3 regions of the Cutibacterium avidum 44067 genome follow, and region 2 is predicted to be linked to each of the others. Evidence: riboswitches for the same ligand, from Rfam matches in the RefSeq annotation. Region 2 holds a riboswitch; each other region holds the start of a gene.
What was found. A riboswitch is a leader RNA that binds a small molecule or an ion and turns the genes downstream of it on or off. The one in region 2 is predicted to bind cobalamin.
Positions count from the first base shown of each region.

Region 1: another riboswitch for cobalamin. It lies ahead of PALO_RS00495 (ribonucleoside-diphosphate reductase subunit alpha); the one in region 2 lies ahead of mutA (methylmalonyl-CoA mutase small subunit).
Region 3: another riboswitch for cobalamin. It lies ahead of cobO (cob(I)yrinic acid a,c-diamide adenosyltransferase); the one in region 2 lies ahead of mutA (methylmalonyl-CoA mutase small subunit).

Region 1 covers NC_021064.1:100,666-110,385, forward strand. Annotated here, with positions in the region: partial or broken gene ppgK (polyphosphate--glucose phosphotransferase) at 1-105, opposite strand, end outside; gene PALO_RS12675 (PH domain-containing protein) at 462-869, opposite strand; partial or broken gene PALO_RS12680 (PH domain-containing protein) at 879-1,349, opposite strand; partial or broken gene PALO_RS12685 (PH domain-containing protein) at 1,509-1,880, opposite strand; gene PALO_RS12690 (PH domain-containing protein) at 2,015-2,299, opposite strand; gene PALO_RS00490 (ribonucleotide-diphosphate reductase subunit beta) at 2,663-3,649, opposite strand; gene PALO_RS00495 (ribonucleoside-diphosphate reductase subunit alpha) at 3,686-6,250, opposite strand; cobalamin riboswitch at 6,363-6,554, opposite strand; gene PALO_RS00500 (NADH:flavin oxidoreductase/NADH oxidase) at 6,725-7,825, opposite strand; gene PALO_RS00505 (YciI family protein) at 7,863-8,141, opposite strand; gene PALO_RS00510 (MarP family serine protease) at 8,346-9,539, opposite strand; gene idi (isopentenyl-diphosphate Delta-isomerase) at 9,678-9,720, shown strand, end outside.
Region 2 covers NC_021064.1:1,697,323-1,707,042, forward strand. Annotated here, with positions in the region: gene scpA (methylmalonyl-CoA mutase) at 1-1,050, opposite strand, end outside; gene mutA (methylmalonyl-CoA mutase small subunit) at 1,047-2,957, opposite strand; cobalamin riboswitch at 3,038-3,289, opposite strand; gene PALO_RS07770 (alpha/beta fold hydrolase) at 3,360-4,322, opposite strand; gene PALO_RS07775 (hypothetical protein) at 4,554-5,036, shown strand; partial or broken gene PALO_RS12900 (ISAs1 family transposase) at 5,151-5,801, opposite strand; partial or broken gene PALO_RS12905 (transposase family protein) at 5,875-6,156, opposite strand; gene PALO_RS07790 (tyrosine-protein kinase domain-containing protein) at 6,122-7,402, shown strand; gene PALO_RS07795 (nucleotide sugar dehydrogenase) at 7,469-8,635, shown strand; gene PALO_RS07800 (alpha-amylase family protein) at 8,639-9,720, opposite strand, start outside.
Region 3 covers NC_021064.1:1,847,378-1,857,097, forward strand. Annotated here, with positions in the region: gene cobBC (bifunctional hydrogenobyrinic acid a,c-diamide synthase/histidinol phosphate aminotransferase CobBC) at 1-1,176, opposite strand, end outside; gene cobO (cob(I)yrinic acid a,c-diamide adenosyltransferase) at 1,176-1,790, opposite strand; cobalamin riboswitch at 1,831-1,967, opposite strand; gene cbiT (precorrin-6Y C5,15-methyltransferase (decarboxylating) subunit CbiT) at 1,991-2,587, shown strand; gene PALO_RS08520 (DUF4118 domain-containing protein) at 2,628-3,317, opposite strand; gene PALO_RS08525 (energy-coupling factor ABC transporter ATP-binding protein) at 3,385-4,218, opposite strand; gene cbiQ (cobalt ECF transporter T component CbiQ) at 4,215-5,060, opposite strand; gene PALO_RS08535 (energy-coupling factor ABC transporter substrate-binding protein) at 5,057-5,491, opposite strand; gene PALO_RS08540 (energy-coupling factor ABC transporter permease) at 5,484-6,167, opposite strand; gene PALO_RS08545 (precorrin-8X methylmutase) at 6,460-7,113, shown strand; gene PALO_RS08550 (VOC family protein) at 7,142-7,978, opposite strand; gene PALO_RS08555 (CbiX/SirB N-terminal domain-containing protein) at 8,041-9,312, opposite strand; gene cobJ (precorrin-3B C(17)-methyltransferase) at 9,309-9,720, opposite strand, start outside.

The DNA.
Region 1 (9,720 bases), 930 kb from region 2:
CGGTTCGGCGAAGTCTCCGACGTCGAGGTCAACCGGGGCTCCCTTGATCCCGGAGCCGCCGACGTCAATTCCCAGCACGTTGCTCATGGTGAACAAGCGTAACGGGTGGCGGCGGAGGGAGGAGAGAAAGTGAGGGGCGAGGCGGTTGCCAACGGTGAGCGGTGGGGCGTTGCCAGGTTTCCGCTAGCTGCGCCATATCTGTGCAGTTGCGCCGCGTTTGGACGGCGCAACTGCACAATCTTGGCGCAACTAGGTTTTTGAGGCTGGTGGAGGAGGGCGGTAGACGGTCAAAACTGGCGCAGGTGCACCAAAATGGCGCAGCTTCATCGCCGATCAGACGTCGAGATGCGCAGTCATGGCGCAGGTGAGCAACGACGGCGCAAGTACCAGAGGTATTCCCCGACGTAGCGACGCCGGCGCCGTGCCTGACGGCGCGGGTGCGCAGAAGTGGCGCAGCTGGTTCAGATTCTGGGGTCAGCGGCGGACTCGGCCTCGCCTGGCCTTGCGTCGACCAGCCCGCCGGCATCAGGAGCACCTGCGGGGTCAGAAATACCTGCGGGGTCAGGAGCACCGGCAGGGTCGGTCACGGGATGGTCCATCGGTGACAGCTCCCGGGCCCGGGCAGCACGGGTACGGTCCATCTGGCCAATGGCGAAGGTTCGCGCAGCAGTGGCGTCGAGGTTGGAACACGACACCGTCACCGGGCCCGATGAGGTGTCCACGTAAAAATCGGCCAGTCCGAGCCGACGCTGTAGCGGCCCCTGTGCCAGCCGCACCGACTGCGATCGGGCGTGCGGGACGACGCTCAGGGTGCGATTGAACAGCCCCTCCCGTGTCACGACGACCTCCTCGTCGAACCCCCATGCGATGACCGTCTGGTCGAACCAGCGGAACCACCGGGCACGTTTCGGGATTCCGTTGAGGTGCACCGAGTCCAGCCGGAATCCGGGCCACAACGCGTCGAGGGCGGCGCGGACCTGCTCGTCGTCACCAATGGGCAGCAGAACTGTCGACTGCTCGACGTCCGACAGTCCGGCCCCGCCGAGCACCGTCATCGTGATGCGGGAGACTCCCAACGGACGCCACAGCAGGGGCGTGGACACCTCCACTGCCTGCACCCTGCGTACCGGAACAGTGCGCGTCGTCAGGCTGGTGAGACCGTGAACCGCCTTGAGGGCACCTCCTGACCTCAGCAGGGAGAATTTCCACGCGGCGTCCAGCTGTTTCCACACCACACCGATCATCGTCAGCAAGAGGGCGAGGATGGCGGCGATACCAAGCGGCTGGTCGTTGGCGACGCTGATGACGATCGACACGATCAGGGCCAGCAGCTGGATGAGGAAGGTCATCGACAGGAACCCGGCGGTGAGGGCTCGCTTGGCCGTGACACTGACGATCTCGTGCTCATCGCGGCGTCGATCCCACCACTGAGAGCCGACGCCGTCGTCCGCCCTGCCAGCATGGGACTGGGCAGCGTCATGATGGGCCCGAGAAATGAGCAGGTCGCGCAGCTCGTAGGCTTCGTGACGCTTCAGGAACTCGATCTTCTTGGAGCTGGACGCCCCGACGTCAATGTTGAGGCTTGCCAGACCGACAATCCGGGCGGCGAAGGGCTGGACGACGTCGACCCCTTGGATCTTGGACAAGGCCAGCCGGTCGGATTCGTGGGTGATGAAGCGGTGCTCGATGCGCACCTCCTCCTCGTCGATGTGGAATCTCGTGGTCGCCCACACGAAGGCGCCGACAACGATCTGCAGGATGGCCACGATGACGACGATGCTGCCGCCGATTCCGAGGTCGCGGAGGGACAATGACATCAAGTCCTTGCCGTCCTCGAGCAACTGCTTGAGCAGAATGAAGGCTGCGGCAGCAATGACCATCCAGCCGCGCACCAGCGGGGTCGCCCAGTGGGGGCGCCTCTCCACGGCCTTCGCGGAGGCAGGTTGCTCGGCTACCGGGGCGGAGGGAATGACGATGTCGGTTCGGCCCTCCTCGCGGGGCTGCTCCTCCGGGGTCACAGGGCCGCGTCCTTCTCCTCAGCCATTTCCGTGATCCGTTCACGCAGGGCTTTGGCCTCCTCAGCGGGCAGGCCGTCAATGGAAGCGTTGGTCGCCATGGCAGCGGTGACGAGTTCCACGGATGCCACACCCCAGCGTCGATCGAAGGGGCCAGCGTTGATCTCGACGGCTTGCATTCGACCGTAGGGGACGATGACCATGCGACGGAACCACGGGCCGGAACGAATGCACAGGTCGCTTCCGCGTTCGCACCAGCCCATGGCTGCGACGACGGCCGGCATCCGCGAGAATCGCCATCCGGTGAAGGCCAGACCGACGACCGTCGCGATGACACCGGCCCACCAGGTGACGACGATCCCCAGCACGACGGCGAGGGCGACCGTAAGGATACCCCAGGTCAGACAGACCATGAGCCTCTTGACGGTCACGAATTTCGGGGAGACCGGATGCCATTCGCCTCCGGGAGGGCTGAAGAGTTCGTCCACGTTATAGGACCCTAACAAGGGACGATGTCAGTCCCAAAGCATATTTTGGGGCTGACATCGTCCGCGTGCATGCCATGGCGACTTCATGCACGCTCGCCAACGGGGTGACGAATACCCCACGAACGGGGACTCGTCGAAGATCGGGGTCCGCTCCCGATCTCACCGACCACCGGTGGCGTGGGCATTGACCTCGTAGGAGGTGTTGGTGGCCTCGAAGAAATTGACCAGCTGGAGGGTGTCATTGGCCGTGGCCATCCATTTCGCCGGGTTGGCGACGCGGTACTCCGGCTCGAACCCGAGCTCCTCTAGGCGACGATCTGCCAGGTACTTGACGTAGTCATTGACGTAATCAGCATTCATCCCGAGGATGCCGCGGGGGAGCATGTCGCGGTTGTACTGCTCCTCCATGGACACCCCCTCGACGATCATGTCGTGGATCTCGGTCGCGAACTCCTCGGTGGCGACCTCCGGGTTCTCCTCCAACACCGTCAGGATGAGGTTCATGCCGAATTTCAGGTGGAGGGACTCGTCGCGGACCACCCAGTCGATGAGGGAGCCGAAATTGCGCAGCAGGTTTCGCTGCCGGAAGGACAGCGCGACCATGAACCCGGAGTAGAACCAGATGCCTTCGAGAATGATGTTGTAAGCCACCAGGTTGCGCACGAAGTCCTGCTTGCCCTCGACGGTGGTGATGTCGAGGGTCTGCTCGGTCATCCGCTTGATGAAGGCCACCTCGAAGGACTCCTTGCGGGCCATCGACGGGACGTGGACGTGGGAGCGGTAGGCCTCGTCGCGGTCGATCGGGAAGGTCTCGAGGACATACTCGAATGCCATGCAGTGGTTGGCCTCCTCCCACATCTGCTTGGCCAGGTAGAGGTGGCACTCAGCTGCGTTGACGTAGGGGTAGACCCCGAAGGCCAACGCCTTGTTGACCAGCAGTTCGTTGGGGTTGAAGTAGCTCATGAGGTGGGTCAGGGCATGGTGCTCGTCGGGAGTCATCCGGCCGAAGTCGGCGAGGTCCTCGTCGAGCTGGATCTCGTTGGGGAACCACGTGTTCGCCACGGCCTGGTTGTAGAGGTCGTAGGCCCACGGGTAGATGACGGGCTTGAGCAGCAACCCCTCGTGGATTCCGGATCCAAGGATCATGGTGTTCTCGCTTTCAGTGGGTGGAACGGTCGTCGGTCACTGGCAGGACTCGCACTGCAGGCGCTCCTGTGGGTCCACCGGGCAGGAGGTGCCGTCGACGAGATCGAGGGCCATGACGGGTTCGGCGTCGAGTACCTCGGTCAGGGGCTTTTCGATGGTCGCGGTGCTGGTGTCACGCCGTGCTGCGGTGGCGAACCCACGACGAGGACCGTTGCGATGTCCGGCAGCCTTGTTGACCGCCACCGTTGACTGCTCGGCGGTGTGACGGGGCAGCATGTGGAGGTAGTAGGTCGTCTTGACGCCCATTCGCCATGCCGCGGTGTAGAGGTCCTCCATGTCGCCGACCGACCGGGAGGCCAGGTAGATGTTGCGGCTGATGGCCTGGTCCACCCACTTCTGCGCCCGGGCGGCCACGTTGAGGTAGGCCATCGGATCCAGGGTGAAGGAGGTGCGGTACAGACGCCGTAGGGAGGCCGGGATGGCCTCGATCTCGCTGGGATCCCCCTGGCGGCGCAGCAATTCCTCGCGTACCTTCTCCCACAGCCCGAGGTCCTTGAGGTCGGCCACCAGATTGCGGTTGACCTCGAGGAACTTCCCGGCCGAGGTGGCTCGGGAGAACATCTGGGAGAACTGCGGGTCCAGACCCGGCGTCGTGCCAGCGACCAGGCCGATCGACGCCGTCGGGGCGATGGCCATCAGAGTGGCATTGCGCATCCCGCGACTCACCTTGGTACGCAGCCCGTCCCAGTCCATCCTCGTCGTCCGGTCGACGTCAACGGGAATGCCACGGTCGCGCTCCAGGACGGCCAGAGTGTCGACCGGGACCATCCCCTCCGACCAGCCGGATCCCGCGAACATCGGGTACGAGCCACGCTCGGTGGCCAGATCAGCGGAGGTGTCGATGGCGTGCCAGCTGATGAATTCAATGATCCGGTCGACGATCTCGCAGGCCTCGGAGGAGTCGTAGGGAATCCGCACCTGCTCGAGCATGTCCGTCAGCCCCATGACGCCCAGGCCGATGGCCCGGTTCTCCACGTTGGATCGCTCGGCCTGAGGCGCCGCCGAAGCGGTGATGTCGACGAGGTTGTCGAGGTGGCGCACCGCCAGCCGAGTGGTGGCGGCCAGTTGGTTCCAGTCGATGCGACGCTTCCCGCGCGGCCCGACGAGGTGCCCGGCGAGGTTGACCGAAGCCAGGTTGCACACCGAGGTGTGGTCGCGGTCCTGGGGCAGGCAGATCTCGGTGCACAGATTCGAGGAGTGGATCGTCCCGGTGTTGCTGTTCAACGCGCGGGTATTGACGCTGTCCTTCCACGTCAACCACGGGTGGGATGTCGTCTGCAGGCTCACCAGTATGGCTCGGAATTGTTCGCGGGCCGTGGTGCGGTGGAAACGCCTGATGTGGCCGGCCTCGGCCTCGGCGATGTAGTGGGCGTAACGCTTCGAGAAGGCCGACCCGGTGAGCTCGGTGAGATCGGGGGTCTCGGCGGGGTCGAAGAGGTACCAGTCCTCGTCCTTGGCGACGCGCTTCATGAACTCGTCGGAGATCCACACCGCAGTGTCGGCGGTACGGGTGCGTCGGTACGGGTCACCGGAGTTCTGCCGCAGGTCGAGGAACTGGGGGAAGTCCATATGCCAGTTCTCCATGTAGAAGCACAGAGCGCCGAGCTTCTTGCCTCCTCGGGAGACGGCTCGCAGCGTCGAGTCGATGGTGTGCATGAAGGGGATCGGACCGGTCGACGCAGTGTTGTCGGAGCGAATAGGTGACCCCTCGCAGCGCAGGTCAGACATCGACAGCCCGATGCCGCCGGTGCCCTTTGTGATCCACATGACGTCACGGATCGTCCGGGCGATGTGCTCCAAGTCGTCCTCGGTGCGCATGACGAAGCAGTTGGACAGCTGGCCAGCCGGGGTGCCCGCGTTGACAAGGGTGGATCCAGCCGCGAGATGACGCAGGTTGCTCATCGAGTCGTAGAGGGCGAGGGCAGAGGAGGTCGGATCGTCCTCGGTGAGGCTGAGCCCCATAGCCACGCGCATCCAGAAGTATTGCGGTACTTCCAACGCTCGCTGGTCGGGGGTACGCAGCAGATAACGGTTGACCATGGTGCGCACGCCGGTGAAGCCGATGAGGTCGTCACGGGCGGGATCAAGGGCCGTGGCGAGGGCGTCGAGGTCGAAGAGCCGCCCCAGTCGCTCGTCAAGGTGGCCGTCGGCGACGAGCTTGTCGATCGTGCGCGGGAAGTAGGCATGGTGGAGGTCTCGCACCCGCTCGGGGCTGGCGTCACCGAGACCGTCGTGGGTGTCGCCGAACACCTCCTTGTACAGCTTCTTGACGGCGATTCGGCTGGCAATGGTGTCGAAGGCAGGGTCGTCCTTGGCATTGCCCAGAGCCACCTGGATGACGGCCTCGTCCAAGGCGTCGGTGGTGATCCCGTCGAATAGGGTGATCTCCACCTCGGCCTGCAGCAGGGTTGCCCGGGCAACGGCGTCGTCGAGCCCACGGGCTGAGTCAATGATGGATGCGGCGACTTCGTTGCCGTCGTAAGGGGCCAGGGATCCGTCGCGCTTGCGGACGCGGATGGTCGAGATGGGGTCGGCGCTCATTGCAATTCCTCCGTGCGATGCCGTAGGCACGCGACCGGGCGGAATGCGGCGGGGACACTGGTCCCCATGAACGCTGCGACACTTCCCGCGAGATCGCGAACCGGGCCCCGCGGTTGCGGGACCACACCTGGCAGGTCTTCGGACTCACGAGCACTTGTTGCCTACTGGCCGTCGCTTCCCATGCCGAAGCACAGTGCGTGATGACGGCGGTCGTTCTCGTATACCGCTGCGGGGCAGCTCCGGATTCTCACCGGATTCCCTCTTGGCCCGTGCGAACACGGGAACCATGTGCAGTCGCCACTATATGAACGCTGATCAATAAGAGTCAATACAAGATGTAGGGGCATTGAGCGTTTTGGGCGTCTCATGGACGCACACCGTGACGACCCCCTGACGGCCGGCGGATTCGTGGCACCGAACACGCCGCCGTCACCGGGCTTCGTCGAGCGTCAGAAACGCTGAAACTCCACGTCCTCAGCGCCACGCTCCCCGGAATCTCGCCGGATGCCACGGCGCGTCCTCGTTGGGAACTCCCAACTCGTGGGCGGCGCGCAACGGCCAGTTGGTGTCCCGCAGAGCTGCCCGTCCGATCATGATGGCGTCGGCACTGCCCTTCTGGAGCAGCTCCTCGGCCAACTCTGCGGTCCAGATCATGCCGACGGTGGCGGTGGGAATGCCCGCCTCGGTGCGCACTCGAGCTGCCAAGTCAGCCTGGTAGGCCGGGGCGACGGGGATGGGCGCCGACGAGTTTCCTCCTGAGGAGGCGTCGAGGAGGTCAACTCCGACTTCCGCAAAACGACGCGACAGTTCGACGGAGTCCTCCACCTGCCAGCCGTCGTCCCGCCAGTCGGTGACCGACAGACGTGCCAACAAGGGCATGGTGTCAGGGATGGCGTCACGCACAGCCTTCGCAACTTCCAGTGGCAGGCGGACACGTCCGTCGAAGTCACCGCCCCAGCCGTCGGCGCGGGTGTTGGACAGCGGCGAGTAGAACTGATGCAGCAGGTAACCGTGGGCGCTGTGAATCTCGACGGCGTCGAACCCAGCTTCCACGGCACGTGCAGCAGCGGAGCGGAAGTTGTCAATGACCTTCGCGATGCCGTCCTCGTCGAGGGTGGTGACGGGCAGGCCGACGTATTGCTTGCCGTCCGCCGGCGCGGCGGTCGGTCCGACCGGAATCCAGCCGCCGTGCTCGGGAGGCACCACGCTGCCATGGAATCCCGGCCACCACTTCTCGGTGGAGGCCTTGCGTCCGGCATGGCCCAGTTGCACCGCGATCTTGCCGCCCAGGCTGTGAACGGCGTCGGTGACGGTGCGCCAGGCTGCTACCTGGTCGTCATTCCACAACCCGGTGTCATAAGGGCTGATACGGCCTTCGGGGCTCACTGCGGTGGCCTCGGCGACGATGAGGCCGAAGCCACCCACAGCGAACGAGCCGTAGTGAACCAGATGCCACGTGCCTGGGATCCCATCCTGGGAGTCCACGGCGTACTGGCACATCGGTGGCAACCAGACGCGGTTGCGAACCGTCAGTCCACGAAGAGTGAAGGGTTGGAAGAGCAGCGGCGATGTCATGTCACCATGACATCACGGGCTTCAACCCATGGCGTCCTCAATGATGGAAGTGATAGTTCGGAGCCCACTCGCGCACGGACGCCACCTGAACCGCCGACTTCGGGTACGGATCATGCTCCAGCAGATGGTCAAGGGTGGCGCGGTCCGGCACGGTGTAGATGAGCACCGCTCCGCTGCCGTCAGCCAGCGGGCCGGCATTGACGAGCTGGCCACGCTCGCGCATGACATCAAGGTTCTCCAGATGGGCCGGGCGCGCGGCCATGCGCTCCTCGGAATGGGCGGGATCATAATGGGTTTCGACGATGAAAACTGCCATGACCCAATGCTATTGGGACATGGACCGGAACTGAAGCGTTGAGAAGGTGTCGGACGTTGACGCGTCATCGTGCGGCACAGGATGCCCTGGGATACCGCACGGTGTTGGTACTTGTCAGATGATGTTTCGGGAGATCAGGGCCGCAAACGTGCTCGGAACCGTCCCGCGACGGGAACATTGGGCGCTCAAGATTTTGACACCAATTCACCCAACGGTGCACCAGCCGGTCGCAGCCGCGGTGGTGTCGTTGGCCCCAGCGCGGATGAACCTGCGAGTCTGGTCGTTCGACAGCGCGTACCCGGTCTGCGGCTGTGCGGTGGACCGGGCGAAGATTGTGCCGGCGACCTTGCCGTCCGTCGTCAGTAGTGGTCCACCCGAGTTGCCCGGACGTACCGTGCCGCGCAGCGAGAGGATCTCGCGGACGACGGTGTCGGTGCCGTAGATGTTCTCACCGTGAGCCATGATCGACCCACGCACGGTGGCGGCCTCGAGGGTGTATGGACCATCAAGCGGGAATCCGGCGACGACCGTTGGATCACCGTCCTTGACAGTCGACGCCATCGTCAAGGCTGGGGCACGAAGGTCGGGAACCGCCAACACCGCCAGGTCCATGTCCGGGTCGTAGGAGACGACGCGGGCTCGCAGTCGAGCCCCAGTTCCGCCCACCTGCACGGTGACCTGGTTGGACCCGGCGACGACGTGGGCGTTCGTCACCACCCGGTGGCGAGAACTCACCCATCCGGTGCCCTCGGAGGCCCGATCGCACCGTGGTGCCCGAGACCGCACCTTGACGATGGATTGAGCTGCGCTCCGCACTCCAGGAGTGGTGACGGCCTCGTCGTCGGGAGCCGGTGCGGGCAGACGGGGAGCTTCGCCGGCGAAGACCTTCGGGAAGGTGTCAGCAGCTCGACCGACCAGTCGGGCAGCGGCCTCGTTGACCTCGTCCGGGATGACGCGATTGGTCTGGGTGATGACGGATGACTCGTCGATGGCCTCGGTCCATGACGGCGGCAGGATGGGGGAGAGGGCTGTTGCCGCCACCGTGACGACAAGGGCGGTTGCGATGACGCTGAGCACCGAGCCGCCGAAACGGTCCACGTTGCCCAACCCCACCGAGTTGAATGCGCGATGGATGCGTTGGGCGATGTGGACGCAGATGCCCTGAATGATCTCGGCAATGACGAGGGTGATGCACACCCGCACCGCGCCTGCGGCCAGCCAGGTCCAATTCTTGTCGAAGAACTGGTCAGCGACGATGCCGGAGGTCCACAGACCGGCCCACACCCCGAGGACCAACCCGATGAGGCTGGCCACTCCGACGACGGCCCCGCGCATCCACCCGGCCATGGCACGCATGGCGAGGTACAGCACGAGGATGACGTCGAGGATGTGCGGCATGGCTCTCCCGTCGGAGGTGGGTGGACGAAGTGACGAATACAGCATCTCAATGGTGCCTTTGAGGTGGCGATGAGCCAACGTAGGAGACCCAAGCGCATTCGACTTCGCGGAATTCGTGGTTGTTGGTAGCTTGACGTCATGAGTCATCACGATGGCGAGGATGGGGGCATGCCTGCCCATG
Region 2 (9,720 bases):
CACGCAGGTACGGATGACGTTGTTGTACACGTCCTGAGCGGTCAACGACCAGCCAGAGGTCTGCGAGTGGGTACGCAGGCTCATGGACTTCGGGTTCTTCGGTCCGAACTGGTTGACCAGCTTGGCCCACAGCATGCGGGCCGCGCGCATCTTGGCGACCTCCATGAAGAAGTTGGTGCCAATGGCCCAGAAGAAGGACAGACGCGGTGCGAACTGGTCGACCTTCAGGCCCACCGACTCGCCAGCGCGGATGTAGTCGACACCGTCGGCCAGGGTGTAGGCCATCTCGATGTCGGCGGTCGCGCCGGCCTCCTGCATGTGGTAGCCGGAGATGGAGATGGAGTTCCACTTCGGCATGTTCGCGCTGGTGAAGGCGAAGATGTCGGAGATGATCCGCATCGAGGGCAGCGGCGGGTAGATGTACGTGTTACGAACCATGAACTCCTTGAGGATGTCGTTCTGGATCGTTCCGGCGAGCTGCTCGGGCTTGGCGCCCTGCTCCTCGGCGGTCACGACGTACAGGGCGAGAATCGGCAGCACGGCGCCGTTCATCGTCATGGACACCGACATGCGGTCCAGCGGAATACCCGCGAAGAGCTCACGCATGTCCAGGATGGAGTCCACGGCCACACCGGCCATGCCGACGTCACCGGGAACACGCGGATTGTCGGAGTCGTAACCACGGTGGGTCGGCAGGTCGAAGGCGACCGACAGACCCTTCTGACCAGCGGCCAGGTTACGGCGGTAGAACGCGTTGGACTCCTTGGCGGTGGAGAATCCGGCGTACTGACGAATCGTCCACGGACGGAAGGCGTACATGGTGGCGTACGGGCCGTGAGTGAATGGCGGCAGACCGGCGTAGGTGTCCAGCCAGTCCATGTCGGCGTAGACGTCCTCCGAATACAGGTGGCCAACCGGAATCTGCTCCGGAGTGGTCCAGGGCTCCTGCTCACCAGCGGCGGCGGCCAGCTTGGCGAACTGCTCCTGCGCGTCCGCGGGGACCGGAGAGTCTCCGAGGTTGATGGAATCGAAACGAGGCAGGGTGGTCACTTGGCAACTCCCAACGTGTCCAGAGTGGTGGTCAGGACGTCAACGACGTCCATCCCGAGGTAGATGCGCCCGTCGATGACCTTCTCGGCCTCGGCAGCGTCATCACCGAATTCCTTGAAAGCACCCGACAGGTAGACCAGCTTGGCGCCAGCCTCCTTGAGGGCCTTGGCGACCTCGAGGCCCTGGGCCGCGTAGGTCTTGGCGTTCGAACACAGATCAGCGACCTCAGCACCGGACTCCTTGAAGGCCTTGACGACCTCTTCAGTGGTGCCTCCCTCGCACTCCGGGGTCTCCATGCCGGCGATGTGCCACACCGGGGCGGAGAATCCCTCGCGAGGACCGAAGTCACGACGGGTTCCCAGGCAAGCCAGGAAGACCTTCGGACGCTCGGAGCAGGTGGCGGAACGATCAACGAGGGCCTCGAAGATCTCGGCGTCGCGGCGCCACTCCAGCCCCTTGCGCTCGGCAGTTTCGGGGTACGGCTTGGTCTCGACGGTCTTGGCGTCGAGCAGTGGGAACTCGCTGACGGCCGTGATCGGCTGCTTGCGGGTCGCCAGACGCTTGGCGCGCTCGGCGTTCAGCTCGTCGAGCTCGGCGCGGACGTGGTCGCCGGTCAGGGCGGCGGCCATGCCACCGGCAGCCTCGACAGCCTGGAACTCGGCCCAGGCGGCCTCCTCCAGCTTCTTGGTCAGGGCCTCGACGTAGAAGGAGCCACCAGCCGGGTCATTAGCGCGACCAATGTTGGACTCCTCGGCGAGGATGATGCCGGTGTTGCGGGCGATACGACGCGAGAAGTCGCTCTTCGGCAGGCCGATGGCGGCGTCGAAGGGCAGGGTCGTGACGGCCTCGGCACCACCGACAGCAGCACCGAAGGTCGAGATGGTGCCTCGCAGGATGTTGACGTAGGGATCGTCACGGGTCAGCTCACGCCAGCTGGTGACGGCCTCCTGGCGGGCACCACGCTTGGCGGCCGGCACCTCGAAGACCTCACCGACGCGGTTCCACAGGGTGCGCAGGGCGCGTAGACGGCAGATGGTCAGGAACTGGTCGTGGGTGGCGGACACCCGGAAGTTGATGGCGTCGAACGCCTGCTCGGCGGTCAGTCCCTGCTCCATGAGAGCGCGGATGTACTCGACGCCGGTGGCGATGGCCCAGGCGAGCTCGTGCACGTCGCCGGCACCAGCGTTGTGGTAGATCGTGGCGTCAACGACGAAGGCGCGGGAGTTCTTGTACTTCTCGATCTTCCTGACCCACTCGCCCATGCCGGACAGATCCGGGGTGCCACCGTTGAGGGCGGCGAAACCGATCGGGTCCAGACCGAGGTTGAACGACAGTTTGTCGGGCTCGATCTTGGAATCGGCGTAGACCTTGAGGAGGGCCTCGGCGGCAGCCTCCTGGTCGTCGCGGCTGGAGACCTCGACCTTGGCCAGGTCCAGCAGCACGTCCTTGAGATCGCCGGCAATGTCCTCGGGGTTGATGGCGTCGGCACCGACCCGCAGCCACAGGGACGTCACGCCACGCTCGAGGTCAGCGATGACGGCCTTCTTGGTGAACTCGACGTCGGGATCCTCGTGAAGGGCTCGGACGTCCCACGCGTCCATGCTGCCGTCACGGATCGTCGTGCCGCGGGTAAAGGGCGGTACGCCCGGAGCGCCGAGCTTCTCGGAGGCATCCTGACGCCGGTACATCGGCTCGATCTGGATGCCGTCGACCGTGGTCGGCTCGAGGCGCTTCATTCCCTGCTCGATGTTGAGTTCCTTGCCCTCGGGGCGACCCCGGTTCAAGACTTTGAGGACCGCGTCCTCCCACTGTTCGTGGGTGACCTTCGGGAAGTCCCCGGCCAGGCTCAACTCCTCGGGCATCCTGTCCTCGACGGGCTTGGATGCGAGGTTGTCAGGATCAGTCATTCGTCAGACTCCTGCTCCGCTGTGGATGGTTGGACGACCTCGGCCGGCCCTCGAGACCTCGGACGCTGTGGCACACGCGGAGTGCACCACACGCTCTGGCAGGTATTCGGACTCATGGGCACCTCGTCTGCCGACGAGTCCTACGTCACCGCTTCCCAGACCGAAGCCCAGTGCTTGATCGACGTCCACCCGGTCCGAGAACCAGATGGGCGACGATGGTGATGTCGTTCCCACTCACCGCTGCGGGGCAGTTCCGGAGTTTCACCGGATTCCCTCTTACCGCCTTGAAACCCCGGATGGGATTCCTCGGCACCAGCACCTACGATACTAGGCTGCGCACAATCGCCTTCACGCAGCGGGGGTGCATGTGCACGATTGTGCGAAACGAACGTGAGCGGCCTTTCACCGTGCTTTCCGAACCTGCAAGGTCCGGGGCCGGGCAGCGACGGCATCAATCCAGTCGCGCAGGTGGGCGTGGACATGTCGACGGTTCACCTCATTGAGGATCTCGTGGCGCGCCCCGGGGTAGAGAACGAGGTCCACCTCACGCGAGCCCGAGTCGCGCAACTGACGCGCGACCTGGCGCACTCCCCTGCCGGAGTCCCCCACCGGGTCCTTGGCGCCCGACATCAGCAAAATGGGCAGTGCCGGTGGAGTCGCTCGGAAGATCTCGGTGGAGTTGGCGAGTTCGATGAGTCGGACGAGTTCGCGGTAGAAGGCTGCGGTGCAGACGAAACCGCACAGCGGGTCGTCGTTGTAGGCGTCCACGACGTGAGCGTCTCGGGACAACCAGTCATAGTCGGTGCGGGCCGGCAGGAAGGCTCGGTTGAAGGACCCAAAGGACAGCGTGTTGAGCAGCGGGCTGCGGGAGTCCTCCCCCACCATGAGCACCTGGGCCTGGGCCAGCCCGGTGGCGACAGTGCTCAACGGCCCCAGGGAGGAGCCGGTGCCGATGATGACCAGGCCGGCCATCTCGCGTCCCCGACGAACGGCCAGGACACGGGCAAGGAACGACCCCATCGAGTGTCCGACGAGGAACCACGGCTTCCCCTCCAGCTTGGCCATGAAGTGGTCAGCGACGGCGGACAGGTCGTCGAGCAGCTGGTGGTAGCCACGATCAGACGTGGTTCCGAGTTCTCCTATGGCAGCAGCACGCGGCCCGTGGCCACGGTGGTCGTTCGCCACGACGAGCCAGCCGTCGGCTGCAAGTACCCGGGCGACCTCGTCATAGCGAGCCGCGTACTCGGCCATACCGTGGCAGAACTGCACCAAGCCCTTGATGGGGCGCCCCGACGCAGCCTCGGGACGCCAGACAAGGACGTCGACGTCGGCTCCGTCATCAGCGGTGATGGTGATGGTGTCCATAGTTCCTCCCAGACAGCTCACCCCGGACAAAACCGTTTCAACCATACCGACGTCTTCATCGCGGCTATCACACAGCCTGGCCGCGAGAGAACGTACCGGAGCGCTCACCCGTCGCCCGGACGAGTCTGACACTGCATTGTGCCTTGCCGTAGAGGCGATCAACCCGCCAAGCATCCGCGATGGTCGCACCCCGGCAGGGGCGACCTCGCCAGGGACTGTCTCATGATATGAATGGCCCGGAATGACTTCAGCTTGAGAGTGCTCTCACATTCGAAAGGCACCGCTATTAGTACCGAAGTTGCCCGCAAGGCCGCCGGACGCCTTCACTGGCCGACGCGCATACGTTTCGGACTTACCCTCTCTGACGCGCTGGCGATAGCCGTAGCGCTCATCACAACGATATATATCCGTTGGCCAAGCCCAGACAGCCAGACGATTGCCGGCACCCGGCACATCACCTATTCGGCATTGGCAGTGGTCTTCGGCCTGGTGTGGCTCCTCATTCTTTCAACCAACGACAGCCATCGAATCCGGCTGTTGAGTTCGGGATTACAGGAGTATCAGCTCGTGGCGCGGGGGACTCTGTGGGCCTTCGGTTCTCTGGCAATTTTCAGTTATCTGTTCAAGCTGTCGGTCTCCCGATCCTTGTTCCTCGTCCAGGACCCCGGAAGAGTCGTGCTTTCTTTCTGTGGTGGTGGTGTGGTCAGAGTGTGAGGAGGAGTGTGCAGGTGGCGGGTGGGTCCCAGGCGGCGTGCCGGGTGGCTCTCGCGATGTTCGTGGCCCCGGCTAGGTGGTGGATACTGATGGCCAGATTCCTGATCGTGGCCATCACGTGGGGGCCGATGCGGTGCGGATCTGGCTACGATCCTCGTCGAGCGTGACGTCTCGGACCCAGTGGAGCCGGTTCTCTACACCCCAGTGGCCGCGGGTCCAGGCCGCGATCCGGGCCGCAGAGCCTTCAGGTAGCGTGACCGAGGTGATGAGGTAGACGATCTCGGTGGTCCTCTTCCCGGCCCGGGTGGCCACCCAGCGCCGGTGGACGATCTGCGCGGCGCCGGGGAATCCCAGGCCGGTGGGGGCCTGGAGGACTTTCAGGGTGCGCCGGGTGAGGCGGCCATGGGCCTTCTCCACGTCGACGTGGCCGGCGGGGACCTTCTTCTACGGCTGGCCGGCCAGGTTCTTGTGCAGGGTGGACTGGTTGGATTTGACGGTGAACACGTAGTCGACACCGGCGGCGAGGATCGCGGTAGCACTGGCGGTCTGAGTGTGGAGGGCGTCGGCGGTGATGACTGCACCGGCCGCGCGCTCGCCCAGCGCCTTGATCACGGCGGGCAGCGCCGGTATCTCGGTGGACTTGGCCTCGACCTCCGGTGGGGCCATCACCGTCCCCGACATGTGGTCGAGGCCGGCGACCAGGTGGCGGGCCCGCTCGGTGGCCGAGCGGGAGCCCGGTAGCGTTTTCCCGTCTACGGCGATCACGTGGCGCGCCGGCGAGGGTGGTGCGGGTCCAGGCGTACAGACACAGGTGCCCGTCCAGGGCGGCGGTGATGCGGGCGACGAGTTTCCGCAGGGTGGATTCGCCGGGGGCCGATCTCAGCGCGAATTCGTTCAGGTTCTTGTCGGTGAGTCTGGCTGCCCACTCGCCGGTGGCGGTGAAGCCCCGGCAGCCGGCCATCGCCGCCGAGACAGCGACCAGAAGCACCCCCGGCACGGGGTAACGCTTGCCTCGGGCCTGGCGGGGGTCGGGGACCCTGGACAGATGATCGGCCAGTCGGGCATCAGGTAGGGGCGTGTCAGGAATGGTCCTGGGCGGCGCGGTGGGGGAAGATGGCATCGCAGGCGGGGTCCTCGGGATCGGTAGATTGCATGGCTACTTCCATCCCATCCGGGACGGCCTCGCCCACCCATCTAACACGCTGGACCCGACTCAACCCCTAGCCACAGCACACTCCTACCGACTTTTCCGGGACCCTGCCACCACCATAGCCAGAAATATCGCTAATTCCGTCATCTCCGAATCATCCAAGCAGGTGAAAAGCCTCGAGGGAAAGAACTCTCCAGTACAGGTGGTCATGATGACCCCTGCTGATCTTTCCCAGGCGAAGAAGGCACCCTCGCCAGCGAAGTACATTATCGCGGGCCTCTTGGCAGGAATCATCCTGGGCTACGCCATAGCTCTCATCCGACACCTCGCTGATCGCCGCATTCACACCACAGACGACATTACTGACCGTATCGAAAAACCCATTTTCGCTACTATCCCCACGTCGTCGACCATCGAAACCCTTTCGACTGACTTGACCGATGATTTCAAGGCTGCTGAGGCCATCCGGAAGCTTCGCACGAATCTTCGCTATGCCCTGATTGACAGCACATCGAAAGTCATTCTTGTTACGTCGTCAGTAATGGGTGAGGGAAAGTCATCAGTGGCGGGGAATCTAGCCAAGGTGATGGCCCTCGCAGGAGACGACGTCATCCTCATCGATGCTGATCTACGACGGCCCAAGGTGCAGAAAAACTTCGATCTTGACGACGGTCTGGGGCTTCCAGAAGTCCTCATCGGAGCGGCGCCTCTGGACCAGGCACTGCGAACTACACCGACAACTGATCTGAGTGTTTTGCCCTGTACTGACACTCCTCCGAACCCCTCCGAACTGCTGGGTTCGGAGCACATGTCCGAACTGCTGTCGTTCTTGGCACAAGACCACGTCGTCATCGTGGATGCCCCGCCAGTGCTGCCCGTCACTGACTCCGTGATTCTCTCCCAGTTGGCAGACACCGTCATCGTTGTGGCCCAGGTCGGACACACGACCGTCGACCAGGTTGAAAGCGCAGTTTCCTCCATCGAGAACGCAGGAGGCATGGTCTCGGGCATCGTCCTGAACCGTGCCGACTCCTCAAAACTGTCACATCTGCGATACGGCGAATCGGCGTACGGCTACGGATACACGAAATACGACAGCGACTACTCGTCATCACCCGCCACAGCTTCACAGCCGACACCCCAGAAACAGGAGACGTCAGGGAGTAAGAGCATTCCTCGACGGGCAACCTCCAAACACCACAACGCACACGTCTAAGATGATGGTGGTCCATGTGCGACGGCCAGCATTCACGCCGTCGCACACAGCTACCTGGGAGTGCCCGTGAAAATCGCCGTCGCAGGACTGGGCTATGTCGGCATGGCCAATGCAGTGTTGCTCGCCCAGCACAACCGTGTCGTTGCAGTCGACATCGACGCCGAACGCGTCTCGATGGTCAACAACGGACAGACGACGATCGTCGATCCCCTGATCGCGGAGTACCTGGCTCACCACGACTTGGACCTGCGTGCCACCACTGATCCGCAGGACGCGTACCGGGGTGCGGACTTCGTCATCATCGCCACCCCGACGAACTATGACCCTGACCAGAATTATTTCGACACCTCGAGCGTCGACGGAGTCCTCGACCTGGTACAGGAACTCGCCCCCGAGGCGACGATCGTCATCAAGTCGACAATTCCGGTGGGATTCGTCGAGGGGGTTCGCAAGGAGCGCCCCGGACTCGACGTCATCTTCTCCCCTGAGTTCCTCCGCGAGGGCAAGGCTCTCTACGACAACGTCCATCCGTCACGGATCGTCGTCGGGTCGGACTCGGCCAAGGCCCACCTCTTCGCCGACCTCATGACTGCCGGGGCCGTCGACACCGACATCCCCGTACTCTTCGTCGGGGCCACCGAGGCAGAGGCCATCAAGCTGTTCGCCAACACCTACCTGGCGATGCGGGTCTCCTTCTTCAACGAGCTCGACACCTACGCCTCCCAGCGTGGGCTGTCCACCCGTCAGGTCATCGACGGGGTGTGCCTGGATCCGCGCATCGGCAACCACTACAACAACCCGTCCTTCGGTTACGGCGGTTACTGTCTGCCCAAGGACACCCGTCAGCTACTGGCCAACTACCAGGATGTCCCCCAGACCCTCATCCAAGCCATCGTCGACTCCAACACGGTGCGCAAGGACTTCATCGCCTCCGACATCATCGCCAGGAATCCGAAGCGGGTGGGTATCTTCCGGCTGGTTATGAAGGCCGGCTCGGACAACTTCCGCTCCTCCTCGATCCAAGGGGTCATGAAGCGCATCAAGGCCAAAGGCATCGAGGTCGTCGTCTACGAGCCAACCTTCGAGGGGGATGAGTTCTTCCGCTCGAAGGTCACCAGAGACCTTGACTCCTTCAAGGCTGACTGCGACGTCATCATCGCCAATCGGATGTCCCCCGAGCTGGCTGACGTCGCCGAGAAGGTCTACACCCGAGACCTCTTCGGCGGCGACTGAGTCTCAGGTCGGGCTGGACCAGATGACCTGACCGGCCTCGCGGATGAGGGCCGAGCATCCGTCGCGCACGTCGAGCTCGACGATGAGGGGCTCCACCCCGGGGACACCACTGCGGTAGACGTAGCGCTCGTTGGTCAGGTCGAGGGACTCGGTACGGGCGTCGACGAGCCAGGGGTGACGTCGCCGTAGACCGAGCAGATCCTGGTGAGTACGCAGAGTTTCGGCGCCCAGGTTGGACAGCTCCGCCGGGCTGGCCGGGAACACCGGACGGATGTCGTCGTCGCCCCCGAACCTCTCCTCCTTGATCCCGCGATATGCCAACTCATCCCCGTAGTAGATGAGCGGGACGCCGCCAATGGTGGCCAGCACCGCGGTCGCGACCATCGCACCATCCTGCCCCACCTTCGAGGCGATGCGGGTGACGTCGTGGTTGCCGACGAAGGTCATCGGGGTGAAGGCATCGGAGAACTCGTTGTGACGCCCCAAAGCGTGATCGAGCTCGAAGAAATTACGGGATTCGATGGACGACCAGATTGCCTTCCACAGTTCGTACTGGGTCACCGAGTCCATACCGGAGGCCTTGACGATTCCTGCATAATCGCCGTGGATGACCTCGCCGAAGACCCACACGTCGGGGTGCTCCGCACGCACCGAAGGCAGGACCGCAGCCCAGAACTCCGGATTGACGGAGTAGGCGGCGTCGAGTCGCCAACCGTCGACACCGCGGTCGGACCAGTGGTTCATGACCCGGGTGACGAGGTCACGAACGGCGGGGTCGTCATGGTTGAGGGAGACGAGGTCACCGTGGCCCTCGAAGACGTCGAGCTGACCGTCACGCCAGCGGACCATCCGTCCGGCATCGGTCTCCGGCCCGGCCGCCAGGGCATCCTGCACGACCTGGTTACGACTCGAGACGTGGTTGAACACCCCGTCAAGCAGTACCGAAAGGCCACGGGAGTGAGCGGCATGGACAAGGTGGTCGAAGTCGGTGTCGTCGCCGAGGCGAGGATCGACGGCGAAGTAGTCCAAGGTATCGTAACCATGGCTGGCCGAGGCGAAGATCGGCCCCAGTGCCAGGCCTGAGC
Region 3 (9,720 bases), 150 kb from region 2:
GTGGAATTCGTGGCCGACGACGCTGATGGAGTTGCGGGTGGCGACCCGGTATCCCATCGTCAGTCTCGTCGCCATCGCCGCGTCCATCGGAAGGACGCCGGCCATGTCTCGCCCGTCGAGGTGGCGGCAGAGGTAGAGAAGCCCGGCGCACTCCGCGACGATCGGCATCCCGGCCTCGGCATGGGCGCGGACATCTGCCGCGAGCTCGGTGTTGTCCTCCAAATCCGTGGCGTGCATCTCCGGGAATCCACCGCCCAGGTACAGGCCCTGAATGCCGTCCGGAAGACGTCGATCGGTGAGGGGATCGACGTCAACGACCCGGAACCCGGCCGCCCGCAACATCTCGGTGGTCTCGGGGTAACGGAAGGTGAAGGCTCGCCCCGCGAAGATTCCGACCACCGGCGGCTCGTCGAAGGAATGGCCTTGCCAGCCAGCTGATTGCAGAGCAGCTCGCGGATCCCAAGGCTCGACGTCGAGGTCGGGAGCGGAATCGGCCAGGTCCATGACGGCGTCGAGATCGACGTGTTCGGCGATGAGATCACCCAGGCCGGCGACCTTGGAGGCGGAGTCCTCCCACTCCCCCGCCGGGACCAGACCCAGGTGGCGAGAGGGCACGAAGATCGACTCGGTGCGCGGAATCCGTCCCAGCACCGGGATGCCGAGTCGGTCGAGTCCGCGCACGACCTCGGCACCATGACGAGGAGAGGCGACCCGGTTGAGGATCACACCGGCGATCGTGACATTCGGATCAAACGTCGCCAGACCTGCCACCACTGCGGCGTGGGTGAGGGACGCATGAGCGGTGTCGACGACCACGACCACCGGGGTCTGGGTCGAGGTGGCGATCTCGGCGCTGGACCCGCGTCCGGTCCCGAGCTGGCCGTCGAAGAGGCCCATCACTCCCTCGATGACCGCAATGTCCGCCGCATCGGGGGTGACGAAACCATGGGCCAGCAGCGGGGCCATGAGCTCGTCACCACACATGACGGAGTCCAGGTTGCGGCCCGGACGACCACTGGCCATCGAGTGGTAACCGGGATCGATGTAATCCGGCCCAACCTTGAACGGCGCCACCGTCCGGCCAGTGGCACGCAGGGCTGCCATGAGACCGGTCGCTACGGTCGTCTTGCCGCCTCCCGACGCCGGGGCGGCGATGAGGATTCGTGGAATGCGCATCACCATTCGATCCCCGCCTGACCACGCTGACCGGCGTCGAAGGGGTGCTTGATCTTGGTCATCTCGGTGACGAGATCTGCGGCCTCGACGAGGGCTGCCGGGGCCCGACGGCCGGTGATGACGACGTGCTGGGTGCCGGGTCGGTTGACCAGTGTGTCGACGACCTCGTCGACATCGAGCCATCCCCAGTCCAGCGGGTAGGTGAACTCGTCAAGAAGGTAGAAGTCAAGCGCCTCGCTGGCCAGGAGCTCCGACACGTGTCGCCATCCCTCGCGGGCAGCGGCCTCGGGGTCATCGGCGGCATCGAAGGACCGTGCCCAGGACCATCCGGTCCCCATGACCTCCCATGTGACGGGCCCGCCGACGCCGGTCTCCTCGTGGAGTTTCCCGAGAGCTTGCAGGGCGTCCTGCTCGCCGACATGCCAACGTCCGGACTTCACGAACTGGAAGACGCCGACCCTCCACCCTTGGTTCCAGGCGCGCAGGGCGGTGCCCATCGCCGCTGTCGTCTTGCCCTTGCCCTCGCCGGTGTTCACCGCAAGAACTGGCCGTAACCGTCGCTGTCTGGTGGACAGTCCGTCGTCTGGTGTGGCGCCACTGCGCGCGTGCGGCATGAACGACCTCCTTGCGGGTCCGCGCCCGTCGGGTCACGGGACTTCCGTAACCTGACCCGCAGGATCGACCTGGCTCGCGCTGAGGCGCTCACAGTGGCGGGACCGCTCCGGATTCACACCGGATTCCTCCCCGAGGGCCATAGTCGATTGTGTCACACGGGTCGGGTTGTCCTCACCCGGCACTGCCCTAAGCTTCCCTCATGACCCATGATCCTGACGCCACCCTCCTCGGACGCACGCCTGGCCTCGACGAGACGCACTTCGCTCATGACGGCCTCATCACCAAACATCCGGTGAGGGCCGTCGCTCTGGCAGCGTTGCGACCCATGCCGGGCCAGCTGCTGTGGGACCTCGGCACCGGCGCCGGGTCGATCGGTGTCGAGTGGTGTCGCACTGATCCGACCTGCCGAGCCATCGGGGTGGAGCGCAAGGCAGAACGGGCCGCCAATGCCCGCACGAATGCCGCAGAACTCACTCTGCCCGGCCAGTTCGAGGTCATCGACGCCGACCTCACCAAGGGGCTGCCGGAGGGACTGCCCGACCCGGATGCCATCTTCATCGGCGGCGGGGCGACGGAAACTCTCGTCACCCAGTGTCGACCGCGTCTGCCCATCGGGGGACGGCTCGTCGTCCATGGGGTGACGATGGAGGCCGAGATGCTCGTGGAATCCTTGCACCGGGACCTAGGCGGCGACCTCATGAGGTTCGGCGTCGAGACCGCCGACAGCATCGGCCGACTGCGGGGCTGGAGACCGGCCCGCACCGTCGTGGCGTGGACCTGGCAGCACACTGAGTGACGACGAGCCACCCAGTGTGCACAGTTGTCTGATCCTGGACTCAGCTGATCTGGGAGGCCAGCAGGCAGGCAGCCCGCATCTGCTCGGCGGTGGGGCGCACATGGCGAGACGCCGCCGAGACTCGGATGTAGCCACCGGTCGCCGGGAAGCAGATGAACCGGTCGGTGGGAAAACCAACCCGGGAAGGATCCTCCAGCCCGACATCCGTGCGCATGGTGGTCGAGTTCTGGACGACGGCCTCCCCGGCCGGCGGATTGCCGTCCACCCACACACCTGCCTCAGCCCCGACGAGACTGGCGAGTTTCTGAGCGATGTCGTCATGGCTCAGCCCGCCTGAGCGAGCATCGAGTGCCGAGGCAACATATCCCTGGCGCTGCTCGGCCAGGTCCGAGGCCGTCAGAGCCCAGCGCGAGATACCGGCGATCGCGGCACCGACTGCGAGAAGAACGATCGTCACCTCGATGTCAGGGCGAGAGGCGATCTTCATGCTCCGGTACGGGAATGTCAGGAAGAAGTCGAAACTGAGAGCGCTGACCACGATGACCAGCGCGTCAACGAGCCAGGATCCTCTCAGACAGAAGAAGACGATGACGAGAACGAGTACGAGGGCGGCTGCGGGTGCGACGAAGACGTCGATGAGGGCGCTCAACACCGCGCAGACGGCGATCGGTACGACAACCGCGCCAATGATCAGCGCAGTACTCGACGATGACCTGTTCATGACGACCATCGAACCACCGCAGCGGTCACCCCATCAAACGTGACTCATGTCGCTGGTGTCACGAGGCAACACGGCGTCACCGTGAAGTGCTCGGCGGCCGGTGTGACAGGATCGCGACGACCTCACTCATCGTGCGGGGACGCTCGTCTATGCCAAGGCGTCGGACCAGCTCGAGGGGCCACGGCAAGTGCAGATGAGCCCTCTCCACCATGGTCACATTGGCGAGCAACTCGTCGATCGGCCCCTGCCGCACTCCACCGTCGACGACGATGAGAGCCTCGTCGGCCCAGGCCAGAGCCAGGTCGACGTCATGGGTGGCCATCGCCACAGTCGTACCGTGGTCACGCAGACGGTCCAATGCCTCCAGCATCTTGGTGACGCCAACCGGGTCGAGTCCGGCGGTGGGCTCGTCAAGGAGAAGCAGATCCGGGCGCATGGCGACGGCACCGGCGACAGCAATCCTCTTGCGTTCACCATAGGACAGCTGGTGCGTGGCACGCTCGGCAAGATGGCTGGCCCCGAGCAGCTGCAGGGCCTCGGCGACGCGATCGCGCACCTCCGCCACGTCCAGCCCCATGTTCATCGGGCCGAAGGAGACGTCCTGGCTCACGTCAGCGCTGAAGAGTTGGTCGTCGGGGTCCTGGAGGACGAGCTGAACCGCCCGACGGTGCTCACGAAGCTGGGTGCGCCCGTGACCGAGCACGGTGCCACCCCTCTTGACCTTGCCCTTGACGGGTTTGAGGGAGCCCGACAAGCAACGCATCAGCGTCGTCTTGCCCGATCCGTTTGCTCCCAGAATCGCCACCCGAACTCCAGCACGAAAGGTGACGTTGACGTCGGTGAGCACCATGGGCCGGCCAGGGTGGGTGGCGTACAGGTGCTCGGTCGACAGTAGGACCTCGTCACTCATCTGAAAATCCTTCCGGTCGTCGACCAGCTGATCGCCCAGACTGCGGCGATGACGACGACGACGATGATTTTGAAACGCGCTGATCCGACGCGTTTGACGGGCAGGGTCACCAAGGCGGACTCGAATCCTCGGTTGACCAGGCCGTCGTTGAGGCGGTTGGCCCTTGTCCAGGCGCGAATACCCACCGATCCCAGCAGCGCGGCGGTGTTGTTCATGCGCCGGTTGAACCCGCCAAATCTCCCCTCCGGGGCGTCACCAAGGCGGGCGTGCTGAGCTTCGCTGGCCGTGACCAGGGTGTCGAGCAGCACGAAGATGAGTCGGTAGGTCAAGGAGGCGATCTCGAGCAACGGATCGGGGATGTGGAACTTTCGCATCCAGGTGAGCAGGTCAACCATGGGAGTGGTGACGGCCAGCACCATGAGGGTGAGCGTGCCACAGACGCCGTGCTCCACCAAGGACATTGCCTGGGCGGTGGAGACCGGACCGATACTGAATACCCCGGAATGCCACCAGACCGTTCCCGCCGGGCTGGAACCGAGGCTGATGAGGACGGAGATCCCGCCGAAGAAGAGGAAGACGATCGGGGCAGCCATCGCCTGCCACAGCACTCGCCCCTGGATGCGCGCCGGACCGAGGATGACGATCATGCTGACGATCCCGGCCAACAGCGCCCCCGGCCAGATGCCGGAGCCCACGACCGGGCTGACCAACGACGACGCCTCCATCGACGGGGTGCACAGTGAGGTCAGGAGGAGAGCCGTCGACAGGGCGACTTTCTCCCCGACCGAACGACGCCGCCAGGGAGAGTCCCAGGCGGCGTCGTCGAGAGAGGTGATCGTCATGACTTGGCGGAGGCAGTCGCTTCCGACGAGGTGACGGCGGCCTCGGGCACGTCGTCGACACTGTGCAGATCGGAGGCGTCCTCAGCCTCCTCGCGGCCCTTCTTCTTGCCGGCCATACGGCCCAGGGCGTAGCCAGCAACGCCGGCACCCAGGGCAGCCTGCAGAGCGAACAGGCCGGACTCGACCTCACCGGAGTTCGGCTCGAAGATCGGCTCGATCCATTTCTTGGCACCGGCTTGCTCGGCAGCCTCGGCGGCAGCGTCGTCAGTCCCCCCGAATCCTTCCTCGTCGCCGCTGGTCTTCTTGCCACCGAGGATCATGCTCATGATGAACAGGGCGATCAGAAGGATGATGATGACCGGAGCCACCCACTTGTTGTTTCCGGTCAGCGAGTTGTCCTGACGGACCTTTGCAACGGTGTTCTCAGGCATGGGACACCTCCGGGGTACGAGCGAGGACACCGAGCTGCTGGAGCTGCGGAGCGGCGACCTTGGCGAGGAAACGGAACAGCAGGATGCCAAGCAGACCCTCAGCGATGGCCAGCGGGATCTGGGTCCAGGCGAAGATGGTCAAGAACTTGCCGACGGCTCCCCAGAAGCCACCGGTCGGATCCGGGAAGGCGAAGGCGAGCTGGAAGCTGGTCACAACGTAGGTGATGAAGTCCGCGAAGACCATGCAGAGGAAGATCGCCAATGCGTCCGGACCATGACATTTCTTGGTGAGTTTGTAGAAGGCGTAACCGGCCCACGGTCCGGCGATGCCCATCGAGAACGTGTTGGCGCCCAGGGTCGAGATGCCACCGTGAGCCAGCAGCAGAGCCTGGAAGATCAATACGATCATCCCCAAGAACGCCATGACCGGTGGTTTGAACAGGGCTGCACCGACGCCGGTTCCCGTGGGGTGGGACGACGAGCCGGTGACGCTGGGTAGCTTGATGGCGGAGAGAACGAAGGTAAAGGCGCCGGCAGTCGCGAGCAGGAGCTTGTTCTCGGGATGCTCCTTAACCTCTTTGACGACTCGATAGCCGCCATGGATGACGAATGGCGCAGCAGCTGCATACCACACTGCGCACTGAGCTGGTGAGAGAACGCCCTCAGCAATGTGCATGAGGTGTCATCTCCTTTCTCGGGATTCGCGTCCCGTTCTGGAAAGGCCTGATGCGCGTAGCAGATCTGACTTCCGACCCTCGAGGGATCGTTCACAGTGGCGCGTCCGTGTCGGCATTTCCCGGCTTCAACCACGTCATCAGGGCATTCTTGAGTTGTGTCCTGGACAGTGAAACACAGCTGTCCCGGGGTTGCATCCAAGGATGGCCTAGCAATGGTAACGCACCATGTGCGCGACGTGCAGTGTTAGCATCCCGACGTCATCACACCTTGTCATCGTCAGGAGCACAGCCGTGGCCCACGAGTACGTCAACAACGGATCCGACATCTACCGCGAGTCCTTCCGCATCATCCGATCTGAGGCGGACCTCGATCGCTTCCCCGCCGACGTCGAAGGTGTCGTCGTCCGAATGATTCACGCTGCCGCCGACCCCGCCATCGCCGATGACATCGCTTTCACCCCCGGCGTCGTCACTGCGGCTCGCAAGGCCCTGCGCGCTGGCGCTCCAATCCTGTGTGATTCCTCGATGACCGCCACCGGGATCATCCGGTCTCGTCTCCCCCGTGACAACGAGACGATCTGCTACATCAAGGATCCCCGACTGGCCGACATCGCCAAGGCCAAGAACATGACGAAAACCTGCGCCGCGGTGGACCTGTGGGCCGAGGAGGGCAAGCTCGACGGGGCCATCGTCGCCATCGGCAACGCCCCGACCGCCTTGTACCGGGTGCTCGAGGTGTGCGAGGAGACGGGGGCCCGCCCGGCGGCTGTCGTCGGTATCCCCGTTGGTTTTGTCGGTGCGGCCGAGTCCAAGCAGGCTCTCGTCGATTCCACGCTGGGACTGGACTACCTCACCTTGCTGGGACGACGCGGTGGCTCGGCCATCGCAGTGGCTGCCGTCAACGCCATCGCCTCGACCGACGAACTGACGAACACCCACCGCTGAGGGGTTCACGGCACGTGACCAGAGGGCGTCACCCCCAGAGGGCGTCACCCTCCCAAGTACCCGTCGACACCACCGGGACGACCTGACCCGAGATGACCGACCCCTCATGGGGAACCCTCGGCAGGTTCGCCGGGGCGGCCAGGGTCATCGGGATCGAGGTGTCACCGACGATCCGGTACCAATCGACGTCGGTGAGTTCATTGGTGCGCTTCTCGACCCGCTTGCAGACCATCGTCATCTCGGCGACGGCGCTGACCTCCCCTCGAGTGGCGCGACCGGCATTGATTTCCATCAGCCACGGGCTGATCAGGGTTCCGGCGGCGAACTGCAGATCACCGGTACCGCCCAGAGACCCCTCGTGAGAGCGTCCGTACTCCTCCTCGGACTCAAAGACCCGCAGCATCTGATTGGCGACGGCGCCCACCCGCAGATGCTCGATGAAGCGTGGGGTGTCGTCACCGGGTTCGGGGCACAGCGGTACCTCAACCGGGTCGTCAACATTGGCCAGAAAGCGCGCCAGGTGCTTGCGGTTGGCGGCGGGCAGCTTAAGCACCGACTCCCCGGTGAGCATGGATGCCAAGTTGGCGTGGGAATAGATGTCGACCAGTGCCACCGTCGAGCTGAACCGCACCAGGTCGGCAGGGTGAGTCGTCGGGGCGACGAGGGAGGCCATCGTCTCGATCTCGTCGCGATCCTTCTGCTTCATGAGCGCCAGCCGCGCACCGGACGGATCGGTGTAAGCAGCCAGCAGGTCGAACCCGCCGACGTCCTCCACCCCGACAGCACCAGCCTCAGCCGCGGAATTGACGAGGACGTCGAGATCGGGGGCGTCGAAGCCCAGGGCATGTAGGTCGTGGGAGATCACCCGACGATGATAGGCAGGAAAGCCCTGAACCGTCATCGTCGGGGAATCCCTCCTCGACAGATTCAGCCCTGCAAGGCTCGCAGCACCTCGTCACGCAGCTTGGCGGAGCGACGCGGGGTGCGGTCACCGACCACGCTGACCGTCATGCCACCAGCCCTCTCGGTGGCCGGAGTGAAGGCACTGCCCTTGCGTCCCTTGTCACCACGCACACAGAAGACGCCGCGCTTGTCGGCCTCCTCTGCCACCAAGGCATTCACCTCAGGATCGTTGGTGAGGGCCTGGACGAACCAGACGCCGTCAAGATCCTCGACCTGGAAGGCGCGACGCTCCAGGTCCACCAATCCCTTGCGGGACATCCGCGTGAGCTGGATACCGGAGTTCGGGGCGACGACGTGGACCTCGGCCCCGGCCTCAAGCAGCCTCACGACGCGACGTTCGGCAACGTGCCCGGCACCGACGACCAGAACCTTGCGGCCCTGCAGACGCAGACCCGTCATGTAGACCGGGGCTCCCTCCCCCAGGCCCACCTCGTCAAGGGGTTCTCGGTAGCGATCGACGACGACGTCGGCAACCTCGTCACAGTCACCGATGACCGGGGCGATGCGGATTTCGACTCCGGGATGGCTGGCCTGCCAGGCCTCCACCTGCTCGGTCATCCACACGTGCAGCAGCCCCGGGAAGAGGAAATTACCCTGCACGACGATCTGGTCGGCACCCTGGGCAGCCAGGGCGGAGAGGGCCTCGGGAACCGACGGACGGGTCACCTGGATGAAGGCCGGTTCGACCCGGTCAAGGTCGTTCTCCTCCCAGAACATCCTCGTCAGGGTGTAGTGGGAAGCGTTGGCATCGGACACGAGAGCACCGCGTCCCACCAACACCACGGCCGTGTCGCGGGAACGCCACTCCTCGCGTCCCTCACCGGCAGCGAGGGTCTCGGCGAGACGACGGTTGAGGGCCTTGCGCATCCGCACGTCCGGTAGCAACGGGGCGGAATACATGACGCGTGCGTCCCCACGGCCCTCGTCGATGGCCTCTGGAATGTCCTCCCGGACGTGACCGCCGGTGTTGAACATCAACGGAACGACGACGGCGGCTGCCGGGTCCTCGTCACCGTCAGCGCCCTCGGGAACCTCCGGTGTCTGGGCGACGGCGGCACGGACAGCGTCCGGGATGCCGGGCTCGGCGAGCTCGACGAACCCCAGCTCGACCGGGACGCCAGGCAGTTTGCCGGCGATGCGCTCGGCCAGGGCGCGACACTCGGCCACACCGGACTCGTCACGGGTGCCATGGGCTGCGATGACCAGCGGGGTCCCACTGGCGAGTGGATCGGTCATTTCGACTCCTTCGTCTCGGCGTTCTTCTCGGACCCGGACATGCGGGTCGAGTGGACCGGCGGCTTGGACAGGTAGGTCTTCTCGTCAGCCTTGGGCAGGTCCTTGTGCGTGTAATTCTTGCGAGCCTCACCGGTGACGTGGCCGTCCATCCAGTGGTAGTCACGTGGGGTGACCATGAGGCGTCGTCCGTCTCCGGAGCTCACGTACTTGGTCGTCGTCGAACCCACGACGACAAGGGTCGTCATGCCGACCCATTCGGGCTTGAACTCCTCGAGGGTGGACATGATCACCTCCTGCTGACGACGCTCGGCATGGGAGACGATCGCCACCGGGGTGGACGGCGGACGGTGCTCAGCCATGATCGCCAGGGCGTCGGGGAGCTGGTGGGTTCGGGTACGTGAACGCGGG